DNA from 2 places in the Larkinella roseola genome. Region 2 is predicted to be linked to the other one. Evidence: riboswitches for the same ligand, from Rfam matches in the RefSeq annotation. Region 2 holds a riboswitch; the other holds the start of a gene.
What was found. A riboswitch is a leader RNA that binds a small molecule or an ion and turns the genes downstream of it on or off. The one in region 2 is predicted to bind S-adenosylmethionine.
Positions count from the first base shown of each region.

Region 1: another riboswitch for S-adenosylmethionine. It lies ahead of metH (methionine synthase); the one in region 2 lies ahead of ORG26_RS04435 (O-acetylhomoserine aminocarboxypropyltransferase/cysteine synthase family protein).

Region 1 is NZ_CP111085.1:1,728,066-1,738,368, reverse strand. It holds gene ORG26_RS07270 (polysaccharide biosynthesis C-terminal domain-containing protein) at 1-417, shown strand, start outside; gene ORG26_RS07265 (GNAT family N-acetyltransferase) at 494-1,426, opposite strand; gene ORG26_RS07260 (Ppx/GppA phosphatase family protein) at 1,578-2,465, opposite strand; gene ORG26_RS07255 (SGNH/GDSL hydrolase family protein) at 2,671-3,813, shown strand; SAM riboswitch class I at 4,510-4,680, shown strand; gene metH (methionine synthase) at 4,785-8,561, shown strand; gene ORG26_RS07245 (Calx-beta domain-containing protein) at 8,626-10,303, opposite strand, start outside.
Region 2 is NZ_CP111085.1:1,065,154-1,075,456, reverse strand. It holds gene ORG26_RS04455 (lysylphosphatidylglycerol synthase transmembrane domain-containing protein) at 1-822, shown strand, start outside; gene ORG26_RS04450 (SDR family NAD(P)-dependent oxidoreductase) at 819-1,784, shown strand; gene meaB (methylmalonyl Co-A mutase-associated GTPase MeaB) at 1,838-2,812, opposite strand; gene metX (homoserine O-acetyltransferase MetX) at 2,828-3,874, opposite strand; gene ORG26_RS04435 (O-acetylhomoserine aminocarboxypropyltransferase/cysteine synthase family protein) at 4,003-5,319, opposite strand; SAM riboswitch class I at 5,499-5,628, opposite strand; gene ORG26_RS04430 (DciA family protein) at 5,840-6,166, shown strand; gene ORG26_RS04425 (ion channel) at 6,235-7,257, shown strand; gene ORG26_RS04420 (S66 peptidase family protein) at 7,469-8,377, shown strand; gene ORG26_RS04415 (hypothetical protein) at 8,449-9,999, opposite strand; gene ORG26_RS04410 (RNA polymerase sigma factor) at 9,989-10,303, opposite strand, start outside.

The sequences.
Region 1 (10,303 bases), 660 kb from region 2:
ATGATTACCTACTCGAAACACTACCGCTACGTGACCTTTCTGGTGATTGCGATGGCGGGGGTAGCCATCGGGGCCAACGCCTATTTTATTCCGCTGTTCGGCTACAATGGCGCGGCCATCGCAACGGCGCTGACGACCCTGCTTTATGCCCTCAGCAAATCGGCGCTGGTTTGGCGATTCTTCCGCATGGTTCCGTTTACTACCTCCGTTCTGAAGGCTATTCTGGCGCTGGCGCTGGTGTATGCGGTTTCCTTCCTGCTGCCCGAGTGGCGCGGTGGACAACTGCAAACGCTGCTGAGCATCGCGTTCCGGTCGGCCGTGCTGACCGGCCTGTTTGCCGGCCTGATTCTCGCGCTGCGGGTATCAGAAGACATCAACCACGTGGCCACAGCAGCCCGGAAGACCTTTTTAAATTAAGAGTTAAGAGTTAAGAGTTATGAGTTGCTTCGCCCCTTTTAACTCATAATTCATAACTCTTAACTCATAACTCTTTTCATAACTCTTTTAAAAAGGTTCGTTTCTTGCCTTCGACTGCTCCGAGCCGTTTTTTGAAAAGCGTGACGCCGTCGCTGACCGAAGTTCCCAGGTCGAGGACCGGGATGCGCTGCTGCTGGCAGTATTCGTACAGCGACTCCACCAACTGCACCGTGGGGCTGTAGGACAGAAAATCGGCGTGGTCGGCTCCCTGAAAGTGATACAACACCTCGTCCGAAACCCGGATGCCGATGGAAGCCGCCGCCAGTCGGTCGTCCCGCCAGACGGCAAACACCGTGGTCTCGCCCGGAAAACGGCTCAGCAGATGGCCTAGCTGAACGGCGGTAATCGTCATCCGGTAATTTTTACGAAGCCGCGCCGCCCGGATAAAGGCAAACAGTTGCCCGACATCCGGCGTCTGCCAGATCTCACTCCGAAAGCCGTCCCGCCTGCTTTTTCGAAGTTTATGGCGCTCAAACGAATGGAGCCGACTCACAAACGGCGCGTCCGAAACGGGCAGGTGGTGGGTGGGCGTTTGCGCCAGCACCCGAAAACCGTTGTCTTCCAGCATCGTCTCCAGTCGCTTCAGAAACGCGGGGCCGTAACAGGCGGGCGGATTGGTGAGCCGGATGCGCCGGACGGGAATCTGCCGGGCCGTTTGCAGCACAAATTCCAGAAAATCGTGCAGGTCCCGGTCGGAAAGCGCGTCGGCAAATTCAATGGTCCCGAACGAAGCCGCTCCCGGACTGAACAGCAGCCCTTCTTTTTCGAACAGGCCGCACCGGGCTACCGACAGCCCGCTGGCTCTATCGATCAGCCCGAAATAGTGGAGCGGGAGGTCTGTCTGCTGCAACAGGTGACTGGCTTGGCCAAACAAGTACGGCTGGCTGAAAAAATCCGGAATCTGTGCGGCTTCCGGATTGGGCTGATAAAGCAGAAAAGAAGAGCTCAAAGCCAGCGGCGTCTTAATTTTTTAACGCGGTAATTAATTGTGACGCAAAAGCAGAACATCCGTCTTAAAGACGCAAAACACCTGTTTGTTCTGCCATTTTTCTCTGTCTGAAGAAGGCCGGAAGACGCACCCAGGCGGGTCGTCTGTCCGGCTATTTTTTCTTTGCTTTTTTCGAAAGGCGGGAATACACGAGCTGGATAATTCCGTCTTTGAGGCCCAGGTCCGGGACCACGATGCTTTCGGCGCCGGCCCATTTCATCACCGAAATATAAATCTCTGCGGCGGGCACGATCACATCGGCGCGGTCGGCGTTGAGGCGAAGCTTGTTGATGCGGTCCTCGAAGCTGAATCCGGCGATGTAGTTTTTCATGCGCTCGATTTCGTCCAGCGTGGTCGAGTTGTCGCCCAGTTTGGGGACCAGGTTGAAGATTTTGTTGATGTTGCCCCCCGTTCCGACGGCCGTCACTTTCTGCGAACGGTCAATGTTTTCCTCGATCCACTGCTGAATTTTCCCCCAGGCGCCCTTGGTTTCCTTGCCTTCCAGCAGCCGGACCGAGCCGATCTTGAACGATTTGGAATTGACTTTCTGGCGGTTGACGTACAGGTTCAGTTCGGTGCTGCCCCCGCCCACGTCGATGTGCAGCGACTGCCGGTTGTCCAGCGCCTGCACCACCACGTTGTTGATCAGTTCGGCTTCTTTCTGCCCGTCGATGATGTGAATGTCGATGCCCGTACTTTGCCGGATGCGCTCGGCGACCTGGGGTCCGTTCCGGCATTCGCGCATGGCGGAGGTGGCGCAGGCCATGTAATCCTCCACTTCGTGCAGTTCCATCAGCAGTTTGTAGACCTGCATCAGCTTGGTGGTGCGGGCTTCGCTCTCGGGCGTAAGCTCGCCGAAGGTAAAGACGTCGTGACCCAGCCGGAGGGGAAAGCGGACGTACTCAACCTTCTTGAAGCTGATGATGTCGTCCACGTGCAGGACGGTGGAAATCTGTAAGCGGGCGGCGTTGGAGCCGATGTCGATAGCAGCTAATTTCAAGGTAGATGCAGGACGGGGTGATAAACAAACGGCCAAATATAAACCTTTTTGCCAATGTCGGCGGTCCGCCTCAATAGTATTTAAAGCGGGCTTTCGGTGAATAAAAAGCGGGTTGGCGCTTCACCATCAGTTGGTTTCAACGAAAAACCTGAGTATTATTCGCGGGTAATCCTGAACCACATCTCGTACTTTTACCTGTCGCCCAATGAATCTGTCCAAGTTAGTCAGTAGTCTGTTTCGCCTTCTTCTGCTGGGCGTCCTCACCGCGTTTCTATTCTTCCCCGACCAGCTGAAGATTTCCTTCATGTATCCCTACAGCGGCATCATCGACAATGTGTACATCCGGCTCGCCAAAGGCTGCCTGCTGCTGCTCTGGATGATCGAAGGGCTGCGGATTTATTATTACGGCATTGTCAAGAACGAAAAGGCGCCCCGCTGGCTCGGAAATGCCCTGACGCTGGGCGTGCTGCTGCTGATACTGGGCGTGGTGCTCGAAATTGCTTTTATGTTTGTGGCCCAGAGCCACGAAGGCAATACGACGCTGGCCTCCAAAGTCTGGTTCGAACGCTACTGGTGGCCGGTCAACGCCAAAGGCTACCGCGACGAAGAACATACCGATTCGCTCAACAAACAAAAGGTGCTGCTCGTCGGGGATTCGTTTGCGGCCGGGCACGGCCTGAAGCGGGTCGAGGAGCGGTTCGGCAACATTCTGGCCGAAAAGCTGGGGGCGAATTATGAAGTCTACAACCTCGGCGTGTCCGGCTCCGACACCCGGGACGAGTACCAGCGCCTGGAAAAATACAGCGTAAAGCCCGACATCCTCATTCTGGAATACTTCCCGAATGATATTGAAAAAGCGGCCAGCGAAAAAGGCGTGGTGCCGCAGGGTTTCCAGCCTTTTTCGGACCTGCCGGGTCCGTTCCGGACGCTTTTTGCCCGTTCTTATTTCCTCAATTACGTGTATTACCAGCTCCCGCACGGCGATTTTGCGCCTTATCAGGAATACGCCAAACGGGTGTACACCGACACCACCATTCTGAATACGCACCTGCGGGACCTGAAGCAGTTTGTGGATTACAGCCGCCGCCACAACGCCAAGATGTACGTCGTTCTGTTTCCGTTTTCGCACAATTTCGAACTGACCAAAGCTTACACCCGGCCCGTCGAAGCCTTTTTCCGGGAGCAGCAGATTCCGGTGCTGCAGGTTAGCGAACACATCGGCGACATCGAACCCAAAGACCGGATCGTCGGCCGCAACGACGCCCACGCCAGCCCCGTCGTCAACCAGCGCGTTGGTCTGGCGCTGCACAAGATGATGGCGGGCGACGGGCAACTGGCGAAGGAGTGAGGCGAGAAAAGGGCAGAAGGAAAAAAGGGGAAGGCTTAATCCGGCTGTGATTTAGCATGAATCGCAACGCGCCCCAACCTTTGCAGCCTACCAGTCTTCCCGGCCCTCGTATCCGTCGCGTAGCGATTTGACGGTTGTAGTAGCCGAATCCCGGCCCGCGCACTTGTCGCGTAGCGACCCAATATTTGTAGCCCTTTCACGTCAAACACGTGTATCCGTCGCGTAGCGACCCAACCCGTTACGGTTGGGTCGCTACGCGACGGAAAGGCTACGCCCGGTCTACTCTTACGCCTCGTTCACGTTTCCCTTCGTTTACGTTTGCTTTGGGTCACGTTTCCCTCGTTCACGTTTCCCTTTGTTCACGAGTTCCTTCGTTCACATTTGCCCTAAGTCACGTTGCCCTCATTTATGTTTCCTTTCACGTTTGCCCTGGGTCACGGTCCTCGTTCATGTTCTCCTCGTTCCGTCAACGGCGGCCCGCCCATCCATCATTCAAAATTCATTCGCCGCCGACTCTGCCCATCCATCATTTAAAATTCAACCATTCAAAATTTAACCGCAACGGCGGCCCGCCCGTCAACCTATCAATCATTCAACCCATCAATCATTCCGATTTCCACCACTCAAAATTCAACCTGCCTTTCGCCCCTCGTTTCCCACTTGTTTTCCCTCACTTCCTTTTGTATTTTTGCCTGATGCTTATCAAGAAAGACGGAGGGACTGGACCCGATGATGTCTTGGCAACCCTTTTTTTAATGTAGAATGAAAAATGAATGACTAATGAGCCACCTGCTTCATTATTCATTTTTCATTGTTCATTAAAAGAAAACGGTGCCACGTTCCACCCCGACCGGGGAGAGATAAGAGAAAGCTCCTTTTTCGCCTTTCTACGATAAGCCCCACGACCGTTTTTTAGAAAATTTTCGGGCACATTATTTGTCCTGTATCACAGGATTAGAACTGTTTTGCACTTGAAAAAGATAACCGACCTCCTCCGGAACCGCATTCTCGTCCTCGACGGCGCGATGGGGACGATGATTCAGCGTTACAACCTGACCGAAGCCGATTACCGGGGCGACCGCTTCCGCGACTGGACACACGACCTCAAAGGTAATAACGACCTGTTGTCGCTGACCCGCCCGGACATTATTCAGGAAATTCACCGGCAATATCTGGAGGCGGGTTCGGACCTTATCGAAACCAATACCTTCAGCAGTACGTCCATTGCGATGGCCGACTACCATATGGAGTCGCTGGCGTACGAACTGAACTACGAATCGGCGCGCATCGCCCGGGAGGTGGCCGAGGAATTTACCCGGCAGAACCCCGACAAACCCCGCTTCGTAGCGGGGGCGATGGGCCCGACCAACCGGACGGCCTCGCTGTCGCCGGATGTGAACAACCCGGGTTTTCGGGCCATTACGTTCGACGAACTCGTTGAGGCTTACTACGAACAGGTGGCGGGTCTGGTCGAAGGCGGTTCGGATGTGCTGCTGGTCGAGACGATTTTTGATACGCTGAATGCCAAGGCGGCGCTTTTCGCCATCGACAAATATTTTCAGGACAAAGGCCGCGAGTCGCTGCCCATCATGGTCTCCGGCACCATTACCGATGCTTCCGGCCGGACGCTTTCGGGTCAGACAACCGAGGCCTTCCTGTATTCCGTTTCGCACCTGCCGCTGCTGAGCGTGGGTCTGAACTGCGCGCTGGGCGCCGAACTGATGCGCCCGTACGTGCAGACGCTCGCCAAGGAAGCGCCCTTCTTCGTTTCGGCCTATCCGAACGCGGGTCTGCCCAACGAATTCGGCGAATACGACGAAACGCCGGACATGATGGCGGCGCAGATCGAAGGTTTTATCCAGGACGGTTTTGTCAACATCGTGGGTGGCTGCTGCGGCTCAACCCCGGACCACATCCGGGCCATTGCCCAGACGGCGGCCCGCTACCAGCCCCGCCCGTTGCCACCCGCCGAGCCGTATCAGAAGCTCTCCGGACTGGAACCGCTGAAAATCACGGAAACGACGAATTTTGTGAACGTCGGCGAGCGGACAAACGTGACCGGCTCCAAGGCGTTTGCCCGGCTTATCAAATCCGGCGATTTCGACGCGGCGCTGTCCGTAGCCCGCCAGCAGGTGGAAAACGGCGCGCAGGTTATCGACATCAACATGGATGAGGGCATGCTCGATTCGGTCGAGGCGATGACTCATTTCCTGAACCTGATTGCCGCCGAACCGGACATCGCCCGGGTTCCGGTCATGATCGACTCTTCCAAATGGGAAGTGATCGAAGCGGGCCTGAAATGCGTGCAGGGCAAGGCCATCGTCAACTCCATTTCGCTGAAAGAAGGCGAGGACGCGTTCATCGAGCGGGCCAACCTCGTGCGTCGCTACGGGGCCGCGGTGGTCGTGATGGCCTTCGACGAGCAGGGACAGGCCGACAGCTACGAACGCCGCATCGAAATCTGCGAACGGGCTTACCGGATTCTGGTCGATAAGGTCAAATACCCGCCCCAGGACATTATTTTCGACCCGAACATTCTGACTGTCGCGACCGGCATCGAGGAACATAACAACTACGCCGTCGATTTCATCGAGGCGACGCGCTGGATCAAGCAGAACCTGCCGCTGGCGAAAGTGTCGGGCGGGGTATCCAATATTTCGTTCTCCTTCCGGGGCAATGAGGTGGTGCGCGAAGCCATGCACTCGGCTTTCCTCTACCACGCCATCCGCGCCGGACTGGACATGGGCATCGTCAACGCCGGACAGCTGGCCGTTTACGACGAAATTCCGAAAGAACTGCTGGAACGCTGCGAAGACGTGCTGCTCAACCGCCGCTCCGATGCGACCGAACGCCTGGTCGAGTTCGCCGAAACCGTGAAGGCCAAGGGCAAGGAAATCGTGCAGGACGAAAGCTGGCGGGGCGAGTCGGTGCAGGAACGGCTAAAACATGCCCTCATCAAAGGCATTACCGATTACATTGACCAGGACATCGAAGAGGCCCGGCACCAGTACGCCCGCCCGCTGCACGTGATCGAAGGTCCGCTGATGGACGGCATGAACGTGGTCGGCGACCTGTTTGGAGCCGGAAAAATGTTTCTGCCGCAGGTCGTGAAATCGGCCCGGGTGATGAAAAAGGCCGTGGCTTACCTGACGCCGTTCATCGAAGCCGAGAAGTCGGGCGATGCGCAGGCGGCCGGAAAAATTCTGCTGGCGACCGTCAAAGGCGACGTGCACGACATCGGCAAGAACATCGTCGGCGTGGTGCTCGGCTGTAACAACTACGAAATCATTGACCTGGGCGTGATGGTGCCAACCCAGAAAATTCTGGACGAAGCCCGCAGGCAAAACGTGGACATCATCGGCCTGAGCGGCCTGATTACGCCTTCGCTGGACGAAATGGTCGGCGTGGCGAAGGAAATGGAGCGCCAGGGCTTCACGATGCCGCTGCTGATTGGCGGAGCGACCACCTCCCGGATTCATACCGCCGTGAAAATCGACCCGCATTATTCGGGACCGGTCATTCACGTCCTCGACGCCAGCCGGAGCGTACCCGTGGCGGGCCGTCTGGTCAGTGAAAGCGAGGTGACGCGGGAAGTTATTTTTAAGGAAATCAAAACGGAATACGCCCGTCTGCGCGAGGAGCACGCCCGGCGGCAGCGCGACAAAACGCTGCTGTCCATCGACAAGGCCCGCGCCAACCGGACCGCCATCGACTGGACGGAGTTTGAGCCGGTGAAGCCCGCATTCCTCGGCAACCGCCATTTCCACGATTACCCGCTGGCCGAGATTGCGAAATACATTGACTGGACGCCGTTCTTCCAGACCTGGCAACTGCACGGCAAGTACCCGAGCATTTTCAACGATGTCACGGTAGGGGACGAGGCGAAAAAGCTGTTTGACGATGCGCAGAAGCTGCTTCAGGAAATTATCGACAACAAGCTTCTGAAAGCCAAAGCAGTCGTTGGTTTCTTCCCGGCCAACTCGACGGACGACGACGTGCTGCTGCACGAGTTTGAGGCAATTACCCGCGAGACTTCCTGCGAGCGCCACGGCTCGCACACGCACATCGAGTACAAGCTGAGTCGTGCCCACGGCCTTCAGCCCGTGACGGCCTCGCCCGGCGAATTGCTTTACGATACCAAAACCGTGCTGCATTTTCTGCGCCAGCAGAACCAGAAGGCACCGGGCCTCCCCAACTACAGCCTCGCCGATTTTGTGGCTCCGCTCGACAGTGGCCGGGAGGATTATATCGGTGGATTTGCCGTGACGGCAGGCATCGGCATTGAAACCCTGCTCGAACGGTACGAGAAGGACCATGACGATTACAGCAGCATCATGGTCAAGGCCCTGGCCGACCGACTGGCCGAGGCGTTTGCCGAACTGATGCACGAGCGCGTCCGCAAGGAGTTCTGGCCTTACGCGTCCGGCGAAAAGCTGACGAACGAGCAACTCATCAAGGAGGAGTACGAAGGCATCCGGCCGGCACCGGGCTATCCCGCCTGTCCGGACCATACGGAAAAGGCCACGCTGTTCAGCCTGCTGGAATGCGAGCAGATCGGCATCGAACTAACGGAGAGTTTTGCGATGTACCCCGCCTCGTCGGTGAGCGGCTTCTACTTCTCGCACCCGCAGTCGCGGTATTTTGCGGTGGGCAAAATCACGAGGGACCAGGTACTGGACTACGCCCGCCGGAAAGACATGCCCGTCGAGGACGTAGAGCGGTGGCTGGCGCCGGTGCTGGGGTATTGAGGGGCTGAATACGTATAAACCTGCGGGGCTCCGCCAATAAGCTTATTGGCGGAGCCCCGCAGGTTTATGGAAGCTTAAATTCAAACAACTTGCTTAAGTTGAACTCTTTAGCTAAGTAAATATAAGAAATGTTTGGGGCGTTGCGTGGATTCATATATCCCCGAACTTCGCCCCCCAATTTTATGCCGGTGTTTCTTTCAATTAGGGCAAAATTGACGAAGAAAGTAGCGCGCCAAGGACTCTGACCACGTTGAATCAGGGGAATCTCAGACCCTAAACTACCAAAAGCAATTGCACCTTTTGTCCTAAATTCAACATCCTTGCTGAGGTGGTGAATAAGCATTCCAAAACCAAAATAGCCATCAAAAGTTTGTTCGAGATATTTGCCCTGTGAAACTGTGGTAGAGTTGGGTATGGTTGCTTCAGGGCTGCTGACATTTGTGGTCCGGTAACGTTCAATAACCTGATTTCCGTTGACAACGCGTCTGATGACTTCGGAATGAAAAAGGCCATAAACTTTGGTTTTATTAGACTCGCTACCGGTTATCCGACTCAATACATCAAAATAAAATCCAGTGTTATCAATAGCATAGTTGAGGGTATCGATTGGGGTTCGTCTTTCTACCAGTTGCTCTCCGTTTGCATTTTTTGGAAACGTGCGCATACTGGGGCGAAGAGTGTTATCCTGCATTAACGAAGGTACAAGAAAGGATCGACTGCTAACCATGCCCGCTTCCAGGCCCCAGGGACGCGCAACTGTATTTCTGAGATATTCATTACCCTTTACTTGCTCATATTTACTGTAACGTTTTACACCAAAGGCGTTAGGAAGAAATACATAAGCATCTGCGTAAAGTCGTTGCAGCGCTACACCATCCAACAGATTAAAATTAGAACCAAAGGAAACGCGATAGGGGTTAAAAGAAACTTCCTTTTCGATTATTCGAATGGAAAGAAGATTGTCCTTCAAATCAATCGGACTTTTTGTATTCAGACGCAATAATATGGTTCGTCCTGCTTGAGCAGTAGAGTGAATACTTATCGGGATTCGGGCCGCTTGGATGCCATTAGGGGAAAACGTAACCTCACTGGATGTAAAGGTATAGTCTTTGTCATTACCCGCCACCGCACTACCCCCTTCCGTATCCTGAATCTGAACAGAGACTGGAATTGTTAACTTACTATTGCCAAGATTCAAAAGGAGAGGAACGTCTATAATCTGTGTTTCGCTGCTGACTTCAACAGTTAATTCACGCTTGCTGAATTGAATGCTTCCCGGCTGCTTAGAAATAATTCGAAGCGTCATTAAGGCGTTCTCAATGACTGCCTGATGGTCGCTCATTGGCTTTAATTGAAGAACAATGTGCTTGTTAGCAGCTGTTGGCCGAACGCTTACGTGGACTGTCTGCTCTTTGGGACCATCGGGGTGAAATGTTACAGGTGTTGGTTCAATCGTATAATCTGTAGAGGAGGCGCTCCCCTCGCGGGAATCTGTCAACGACACAGTAACGGGACGATTAATTTGACCTTCTAATTTGATCGGTACAGCCACGCTTTTTTCTGTCGTGCTCTCGGTTAAAATTGTTTCACTTTCTCTTGAGGCAAATTTTATTCTAGCCAAAGGCTGTGCTGTTTCATCTCCTGTTTCCAAAATACCTGTCTTTTGTGGCACTATAGAAAGCTGAATAAGGCGTTGGGTAACCTTTACTCGCTTGTTTGAGGTGGTTAGTTCGAGCAAGATG
Region 2 (10,303 bases):
TCGGCTTTGTCGCTCTGGCTGGTGTTCCGGAAGATCGACGTGGACGAGGTGTGGGCGGTGATTCGGCGGACGGCTCCGGGCGGGCTGGCTCTGGCGACCGGCTTTTACCTGATTTCGCGGGTGCTGGGGGCCGAGCGGCTGCGTAGTCTGTTCGGGCAGGTGGGTCTGCGGCTGGGCGTGGGGCCGAGCCTCAAGCTGTACTGGCTGGGCATGTATTACAACCTGTTTCTGCCGGGCGGTATCGGCGGCGACGGCTATAAAGTGTATCTGCTCAACCGCCTGACCGGCACGCCCGTGAAGCCGCTGGTGCAGGCCACGGTGCTCGACCGGGTGATTGGCATTCTGCCGCTGGGATACGGGCTGCTGCTGCTGTTTCCGGACCTTCCGCAGGGGCCGGTGCCGTTCTGGGTGGCCCTGCCGCTGATTGCCCTGTCGCATTGGGTGGCCGCCGTCCTGATTCAGCGATTCCTGCCGACCTTCCGGCCTGTGTTCCTCCGGGCCACGGTGCAGTCGGTTGGGGTGCAGGTGTCGCAGATGATTCAGATGGTGGTGCTGCTCTACGCCATCGATGCGCAGGGGTCGGTGCCGGGTTACCTGTTTATCTTTCTGCTCTCGTCGATCGTTTCCATTCTCCCGTTTACCATCGGGGGAGCCGGAGCGCGGGAGCTGACATTTTTGTTCGGGGCGCAGGTATTAGGACTGCCTCAGGAAACTGCCGTCGCGGTAAGCTTGTTGTTCTACCTGATAACGGCTTTTGTCTCGCTGACCGGCGTTTTCTTCAGCTTTCGTCCCGTTCTATCCACTAACGACTTAACTACGTGATTATCCTATTAACTGGCGGTGCCGGCTTTATCGGTTCGCATCTGGCCGAAAAATTACTGACAGAAGGACATTCGGTAGTCTGTCTGGACAACCTGGATGCCTATTACGACCCCGCGATCAAGCGGAAAAATCTGGCCGAAGCCCGCCAGAACAGCCGGTACACGTTTGTGGAAGGCGACATTCGGGACGGGGCGCTGGTGGGCTCGCTGTTTGCGGCCTACCCCTTCGACGCCGTCATTCACCTGGCGGCGCGGGCGGGCGTCCGGCCGTCGGTGCAGGACCCGGCGCTGTATTTCGACGTGAATGTGCAGGGCACGCTGACCCTGTTGCAGGCCATGCAGACGGCGGGGGTGCGGAAAATGGTTTTTGCGTCTTCCTCGTCGGTATACGGCGATTCGGCCGTGGTGCCTTTCTCTGAACGGGAGGCCTGCGACCGGCCGCTTTCTCCTTACGCCGCTTCCAAACGGGCCGCGGAGCTGCTTTGCCACACGTTTCACCACCTGTACGGATTTGATATTTTCTGCCTGCGGTTCTTTACGGTCTACGGTCCCCGGCAGCGGCCCGAAATGGCCATCAGCCAGTTTACCGACCAGATTCTCCACGGAAAGCCCATTCCGGTATTCGGCGACGGCTCCACCTCACGGGATTATACTTTTGTCGAGGACATTGTGAAAGGCATCATGCAGTCGCTGTACAGCGTCAAAGGTTACGAAGTGCTGAACATCGGCGGCTCGGACCCGATTTCGCTCAGCGGACTCATCAGTACGCTGGAAAAGGCCGTCGGAAAGTCGGCGTTGCTGAACCATCTGCCTATGCAGCCCGGCGACGTGCAGCGGACCTTTGCGGACATCAGCAAGGCCCGGACTCTCATCGGTTACGAGCCCACCGTTTCGGTTCAGGAAGGCGTCCGGCGGTTTGTGGAGTGGTACTGCGGAGAAGCCCGGCCCCAGACGGTGAACTGAGCCGCTGTCGGACCCGAAGAATTGGAAGGCGTTTGAGCTATCAGACGCCTTTTTTATTGGTTATCCAGCAACGCCTCCACCGCCTGCACGGGCAGCAGCTCCCCGGCCCGTACTTTCCTTTCGACGGCTTCCAGCCGCTCCCGGATGCCCGGCTGGCTGTAGAAACGCTCTTCCAGTTGCTGCCGCAGGTAATTCCGCATCCAGTCCAGATTCTGCGCCTGCCGCAGCCGGTCGCGGTGGCCGGTTCGGGTTAGCTGTTCCTGATGTTTTGTGATGATCTGCCAGAGGTCGGCGATGCCCCGGTTTTCGGTGGCCGAGCAGGTCAGCACGGGCGGCATCCAGCCGGTAGGAGCGGGCGGAAAAAGGTGCAGGGCGTTCGCGTAGTCGATTCGGGCGCGGTCGGCGGCGGCCCGGTTGTCGCCGTCGGCTTTGGTGATGGCGATGGCGTCGGCGAGTTCCATGATGCCGCGTTTCATGCCTTGCAGTTCGTCACCGGCCCCGGCCAGCATCAGCAGCAGAAAAAAATCGACCATGCCGTGCACCAGCGTTTCGGACTGGCCCACGCCCACGGTTTCGATCAGAATGACGTCAAAGCCCGCCGCTTCGCAGAGGAGCATCGTTTCGCGGGTGCGGTGCGCCACGCCGCCCAGCGAGTCGCCCGCCGGGGAAGGCCGGATGTAGGCCTGCGGGTCCACCGACAGGGTTTCCATCCGTGTTTTGTCGCCCAGAATACTGCCTTTCGAACGCTGGCTGCTGGGATCGATGGCGAGCACGGCCAGTCGCCTGCCCAGGCCCGTCAGGTGTTTGCCGAAGGATTCGATAAAGGTACTTTTGCCGACGCCCGGAACGCCCGTAATGCCCAGCCGCACGGCGTTGCCCGTATGCGGCAGAATCCGTGCGAGCACCTGCCCGGCCAGTTCGCGGTCGCTCGGCAGGCGGCTTTCAATGAGCGTGATGGCCCGGCTCAGCACGAGCCGGTCGTGGGCAAGAACTCCGGAAACGTATTGGTCGGCGGTCAGTCGGCGCATGCACAAAGAAAAGCATTACACCCGAACGGCGGCATCCTGCCGGGCGCTTTCTTCCATCCAGCGGCGGATGATCTGCGTCAGCGGCTTGGCTTCGATCAGAAAGCCGTCGTGGCCGTAGAGCGAGTCAATTTCCTCGTACCGGGCGTCGGGGATGTGCCGGGCCAGAAACTGCTGCTCACCCGGCGGAAACAGGATGTCGGAGCGGATGCCGACCACCAGTGTCCGGGCTTTGACGCGGTTGAGGGCATTGATAATGCTGCCCCGGTTGCGGCCCACGTTATGCGAATCCATCGCCTTCGACAGGTGCCAGTAGGTGTAGGCGTTGAAGCGTTTGACGAGTTTATCGCCCTGGTATTGCTGGTAGCTCGACGCTTTGTACTGGTCCAGTTGTTCGTTGTGGTCGAGCGCCTGCGTAAAGCCGTAGGTGTCGTAGTTGCGGTAGGAGAGGAGGGCCACCGAGCGGGCCGCTTTCATCCCAGCTGCCCCGGCATCGTCGCGGCTTTCGGTCCAGGTTGGGTCAGCCGAAATGGCCATCCGCTGCGATTCGTTGAAGGCGATTCCCCAGGGCGAGTGCACGGCGTTGGTGGCAATCAGAATCAGATTTTTGATTAGTTCCGGCTGCTGGATTCCCCATTCGACGGCCTGCTGCCCGCCCAGCGAACCGCCGATGCAGGTGTGAATCCGGTCGATGCCCAGTTCCTGCCGCAGCAAATCCAGCGCCCCGACCATGTCGCGGATGGTGACCATCGGAAAATCGTGGTAAAACGCCTTGCCCGTGCGGGGGTTCACCGACAGCGGACCCGTGGAGCCGTAGCAGGAACTCAGCACGTTGGCGCAGATGATGAATTGCCGCGTCGGGTCGAAATACTTGCCGGGGCCGACCATGCCGTCCCACCAGTCGGCCGCGTCGGCGCTGCCGGTCAGGGCATGGCAAATCCAGACGACATTCGAGCCGTCGTCGTTCCGTTCGCCCCAGGTCTGATAGGCCAGCCGGAACCCCGGAAGTTCTTCTCCGCTTTCGAGCGGAAAGGAAAATTTGTAATCGAAGTAATGCAGATTCAAAATGATGCTAGTTTTCTGTTTTCCGTTTTGTGTTTTCGGTTGTCTGTTTTCGGTTGCATCATGGCAGAGAATCACACCCAGCGAAGCAACGGAAAACACAAAACAGAAAACACAAAACGGAGAACTGATTAACTCAATACCGCCTCAGCCACCGCCGCAAACGCCTGTTCGAGGTCGGCTTTGATGTCGTCGATATGCTCGATGCCCGCCGAAATGCGCAGCAGGCCCGGTTCTACGCCCGCCGATTCCTGCTCCAGTTCCGACAACTGCTGGTGCGTGGTCGAAGCCGGGTGGATGATGAGCGTTTTGGAGTCGCCGACGTTGGCGAGGTGGCTCACTAATTTCAGCTTGTTGACAAATGTGTCGGCTACTTCCCGGCCGCCTTTAATCTTGAACATAAAGACGCCGCCGAAGCCCCGTTTCAGGTATTTCTGGGCCAGTTCGTGGTACTTGCTGCTGGGCAGGCCGGGGTAGTTGACAAATTCGACCTGCTCGTGCTGCTCCAGCCACTGGGCCAGGGCGAGCGCATTTTCCACCGTCCGGTCGACGCGCAGCGACAGGGTTTCGAGGCCCTGAAGCAGCAGGAACGAGTTGAACGGGCTGATGGCCGGCCCCCAGTCGCGCAGCCCTTCCACCCGGGCGCGGATGATGAACTGGATGTTGCCGAACGGGCCGTTGACGCCGAAAACGTCGCTGAACACCAGTCCGTGATACCCCGGCGACGGTTCCGAAAACTGCGGAAACTTGCCGTTTCCCCAGTTGTATTTGCCGCTGTCGACGATCACGCCGCCGATGCTCGTGCCGTGGCCGCCGATCCACTTGGTAGCCGATTCGACCACCACCGCCGCGCCGTGTTCGATGGGCCGGAAGAGGTAGCCGCCCGCCCCGAAGGTGTTGTCCACGATCAGCGGGATGTCGTATTTCTGCGCCAGGGCCGCAAAGGCTTCCCAGTCCGGAATGTTGAAGCCGGGGTTACCGATGGTTTCCAGGTACAGCGCCTTCGTGTTTTCGTCGATCAGTTTTTCGAAGCTTTCGACCTTATCGCCTTCCGCAAAGCGAACGTCTACACCCAGCCGTTTGAAGGAAACCTTGAACTGGTTGTAAGTGCCGCCGTAGAGGTAGGAGGTGGTTACAAAGTTGTCGCCCGCGTTCAGGATGTTGTTGAGCGCGATGAACTGCGCCGCCTGTCCGGAGGCCACGGCCAGGGCCGCCACGCCGCCTTCGAGTGCTGCCACCCGCTTCTCGAACACGTCGGTGGTCGGGTTCATGATGCGGGTGTAAATATTGCCAAACGCTTTCAGGGCGAACAGGTCGGCGCCGTGGGCCGAGTCGTTGAAAACGTAGGAGGTTGTCTGGTAAATGGGGACCGCCCGGGAGTTGGTGGCCGGGTCTACTTCCTGCCCGGCATGGAGCTGAAGCGTTTCAAAATGCAGTGGATTTGCCATTGGTGGTTTACGAATTAGCCTGTATAGACAGATGGATATGAATGGATGACATGGAAAGAACCGGGCATGAGGATGCGCCGGAGCACACGGAGATCGTCCTGAAATCCGCAGCGACAGGTAGAATTGTTCAACGGCCCGCGTGGGGCATACAACATCGGATGTAGTACATGCTAATCAGTGATTTATAGTTCCTAACGGTCCGCCATCGAATATGCGCTGACGGGTGCTTAGGCAGGATGTAGCACCTTGCCGTGCGGCAGGTTGCCAGAGGTTCGCAGAGCCTGGTCTCTCCCCCCTTCTGTATAAATCCGTCGTGCCGGTTACCCGGGCTGGGCCAAAAACCGGCCCGAACGAAGAATTGATATGCAAGTATAAACAACAAACCCGTTCGGTGCAATTCGGAGGCTGGTTTTTTGGCAAAGTGGTTCCTGCCGCTTCGTAAAAGGGGTAAAATAATCTGCCGGGGGCCTTTTGCCGATACGTACTGCGTGTTACTTTTGTGCCAGGACTCTCCGTATTTATGTCACAGACTTACCGCTTCGACAAAGACAACGCCACCCGGAAGCCGGGCGTTACCTCGCTCAAGGACGCTATCGGGCTGATGCTGAGGTCCTACCAGTTGCAGACCCGCTTCAACGAAACCTACCTGGAGGCTTTCTGGGAAAAGATGATGGGTAAGTCCATCGCCTCCCGGACCAACCGCCTCTACGTCAAAGACCGCATTCTGTACATCGAAATCTCCTCCGCCCCGCTGCGCAGCGAACTCGTCATTGCCAAGCAGAAAATGATTCAGCTCATCAACCGGGATATGGGAACGGACGTGATCGATGACGTTGTATTCATCTAAGCCGCTTCGGAATTTATTTCGGCGAAGCCTTGTAGTAGAAGCACTCTCTTACCGCAACGGCTGCATGTATGGCCCACGTTTCCAGAAAAACGAATTCTTCAAACCGACTGACCTCTTTTCGCCTGGGTGGCCGGCAGGCCAGTAAACTGGTCGAAGAGGAAGAACAACGCCCCGACCTCGGTTTCGGAACCCGCTTCAACGACACCAAAGTCCGGCTCCTCAACAAGGATGGTTCCTTCAACGTCCGGCACGTAAACGCTTCTTTTCTGGCGGAACTGAATTTGTTTCACCGCCTGATCGTAATGCCGTGGCCGAAGTTTTTCGGTATGGTCATTCTGGCCTTTGTGCTGACCAACTTCATTTTTGCCGGCGTGTACTCGCTGCTGGGCTACGAACACCTGATGGGCATTCGGGGCAAATCCGCCTGGGACCTGTTCTGGGAAGCTTATTTTTTCAGCGTTCAGACGCTGACCACCGTCGGCTACGGCCGCATCAGTCCGGTGGGTTTCTGGGCCAGTGCCTTCGCCGCGCTGGAGTCGCTGACGGGCCTGCTGACCTTTGCGCTCGCCACCGGTTTGCTCTACGCCCGCTTTTCGCGCCCGACGCCCCGCATCCGCTTCAGCGAAACGGCCGTGTTTGCGCCCTACCTCGATGTCAATGCCTTCATGTTCCGGATCGTCAACGAGCGGAGCAACCAGCTCATCGACGTGGAAATCGACGTGACGATGTCCCGGCTGGAACCGGCCGCCGACGGCTCCCTCGCCCGGAAGTACTTCAATCTGACGCTTGAGCGCCGCAAGGTCGCGTTTTTCCCGACGAACTGGACGCTCGTGCATCCGATCACGGCCGAGAGTCCGCTGGTGGGCTGTACTCCCGAAAAACTGGAAGAGTCCGATACCGAATTCCTGATTATCCTGCATGCCGTGGACGACACCTTCTCGCAGCAGGTCCACCTCCGGTATTCTTACCGATATGACGAAATCCGCTGGGGGCATAAGTTTGTGCCCATGTTCAACCAGGCCAAACGGGGCATGGTCGTACTGGATGTCGAGAAGCTGAGCGAGACGCGGGAAGCACCGCTAAATCTTTGAACCGGGATTACGCAGATTCGAGAATTAACTCTGATGGATGGAGGTTAGGGATGAAGGGATTTTTTGGGTTTTGTCTGGGAGATGAAACCCTTGTTTGTGCGAATGGGTCCTTTCGAAAAATTCCGGGCCCGGTCTGGAATGCTGAATTGCCGCCGGTGCCCTACTTTTGCCGAAAGCTTTTCTTGCAGCACTCAGCATTTAACAATACCTCATGCGCGTTCCCCCATTTCTCAGGCCCGGCGATACCGTTGGCCTCGTTGCCCTGGCCAGCCGCCTCGATTACGATACCCTCGAACCTGCTTTCCGAATTCTCCGCGACGAGTGGAAGCTGAACGTGCTGGAAGGCCAGTCCCTGACCAGCAGCCACTTTCAGTTTGCCGGGGACGATGCCCTGCGGCTCCACGACTTCCAGCACATGCTCGACAATCCGGACGTTCGGGCCGTTTTCTCCGTCCGGGGCGGGTACGGAAGCTACCGGCTGCTCGACGGGCTGGATTTTACCGGTTTTCAAAACCATCCGAAATGGGTCGTGGGTTTCAGCGACATTACAGCGGTCCACTACCATTTGCAGACCCTGGGCGTCGAAAGTCTGCATGCCGTTATGCCCAAACTGTTCGGGCAGGAGGGCGGCGGCCCGGCCGTTGAAACGCTCCGGCAATGGCTTTTTGGCGAGAAGGTCGCTCCGTACGCCACCGCGCCGCACCCGCTGAACCGCCCGGGAAAGGCCACCGGCCCGCTGCTGGGCGGCAACCTGACCATGCTGACCAACATGCTGGCAACCCCCTCGGACGTGGACTATCGCGGCAGAATTCTGTTTATCGAAGACATCGACGAGACGTATTTCTCCCTCGACCGGATGCTGCTGCAACTGCGGCGCGCCGGGCGACTGGAAAAGCTGGCGGGGCTGTTGGTCGGTCAGTTTTCGGACATGCGGATCAACGAAACGGCCCCTTTTGGCAAAACAACGGACGAAATCATCGCGGAACACGTAGCCGGTTACGATTACCCGGTCTGCTTTAATTTTCCGGTCGGACACGTGGCCCTGAATCTGGCCCTGCCGGTTGGCCACGAGGCGACCCTAGAGGTACTGGACTCCGGTGCCCGGCTGATTTTTTCCTAAAGCGCCAAAAGAAACGGCCCGGCTTGTTCAATTCTGACAGAACAAGCCGGGCCGTCTCTTTTTTGGCTAATCTAAAACTGGTACAAAACGCGGGCCCGGACGCCGCCGGTGAAGGTGTTGAAGCCGTTCGGAGCCGTTTTGAACGGTACATTAATCAGCGGCCCGACCTGCAGCGCAATCCGGTCCCACTGTTTTTCGATGGGCATCGACACCGCCCAGGTCGTGTACCAGTCGTTGGGGCGGCGGACGCCGATAAGTTTCTGGTTAAAATCGCCCGGTCCGCGGCGGTAGGTGAACGTAATGCGCTCGTCCGCCTGAAGGCTGAACGTGGCTCCGGCCGAAGGAATCGCCGTAAACCCGTTGCCGATCGGCAGGCGTACCCCGACCGATACCGGGACCTGCCACAAAACCGTCTTCCGGTCAATGTTGGTGATGTCGTGGCGGGGGTCGATGCCGGGAACGTAGTCACGCCGGAAGTCTTTAAGGGTTTTCCGGTTGAATTCGATGTCCGTCAGGAAGTCGCCGCCGATGAGCACACTGCGGTTGATTCCGGCACTGACCACCAGATGCCGACCGAGCAGCACTTCTCCGGCAAAGCCGACACTGCGCTGCCCAATCGCCAGATCGCCGCCGAGTCCGGCCCGTACCCGGAAAAGGGGCACCGGTTCTTCGATGGTGGGCTTGCTCAGCAGGGCCGGATTGGTCTGGAACCGTACCCGCCGGGAGCGGCGCGCGTATCGGTCGACAAAATAGGCCGAGTCCGGACGAATCGGGAGGCTTTTCATCAGCTCAAGAGCGGCCAGACCGGTAGGGGCGGAACCCGCTTCCGAGCCGCTGGCCGACGGAGCAGGACTGTCCATCGCCCCGCTGCCGCCCCGGTTGCCGGAGGTCCCGGAAGGCGTGGAATACGTCGGCCCCAAAGGCTGGTTCCCGCCCGTGCGGCGACCCGCGTAAGAGTCATTTTTGCGGAAATCACCGCTTCGTCTGTTGCTTCCGCCAGCCTCTTCCGCTGTGTTCTGCAAGGAATTGCCCGACCGGGAGGTAACCCGGCGGCTGTCCGGACGGGTGCCGGTACGGAGCCGGTTTTCCGAAGCGTTGCCGTTTGACTCATCCGGGTTGGACGGAACCGCCTCCCGGTCCGGCGCCGTGCCGGTTTCCGCTTTCGTGTCCCGGTCAGCGGCCGAAAGCGCCTCATTCCGGTCAGATTGAACCCGGTCTGCCAGCGCTTCTTCAGTGCCCGGACGCTGGCCGTCCGGTGTCAGATAAACCGGTTTTTCGACGTACCGGGTAATGTAAACCGTATCCACTTCCCGGACAGGTGTGGGCAGCGCCGCCGAACCCGTGGGTTGTTGTTTCTTCTTCAACGCAGCCACCTGAGACCGCAGCACTTCGATGGCCGCCGCCTTTTGCTGGTTGGCCTGGTAGAGCCAGAAGGACCCGGCCAGCAGCACCGTCGCCACGGAGGCCGCGGCCGCTGTCAGCCCCCACCGCAGCTGCCACATCGGTTTCACAACCGGAGCGGGTAGCCGGGACTGCAAACGGGTCCACGCAGATTCCTGATAATCAGGATCGACGCTTTCCAGTTTGCGGCGGATGGATTCGTTGAACTTATCAGTTTTCATACAATTTTGTATTCGTCAACGTGTCACTCGAAAAAAAAACCGGGTAGGCCGCGCGGATCATCTCCTGCAAGCGGAGCCGCGCCCGCAGAAAATGCGACCGGACCGTGGCTTCGTTGCTGTCCAGCATCCCGGCAATTTCGCGGAGGCTGTAGCCATCGACTACATGCAGCGAAAACACCGTGCGGTGCGAGGGCGGCAACTGCTGAACCATCGCCAGAATCTCGTCGGCGGCAATGCGGTCGACCACACTCTCGTCGAAGGTCGCGTCCATGCCCGCCTCCAGACCCGCCACCGTGTCCAGCTT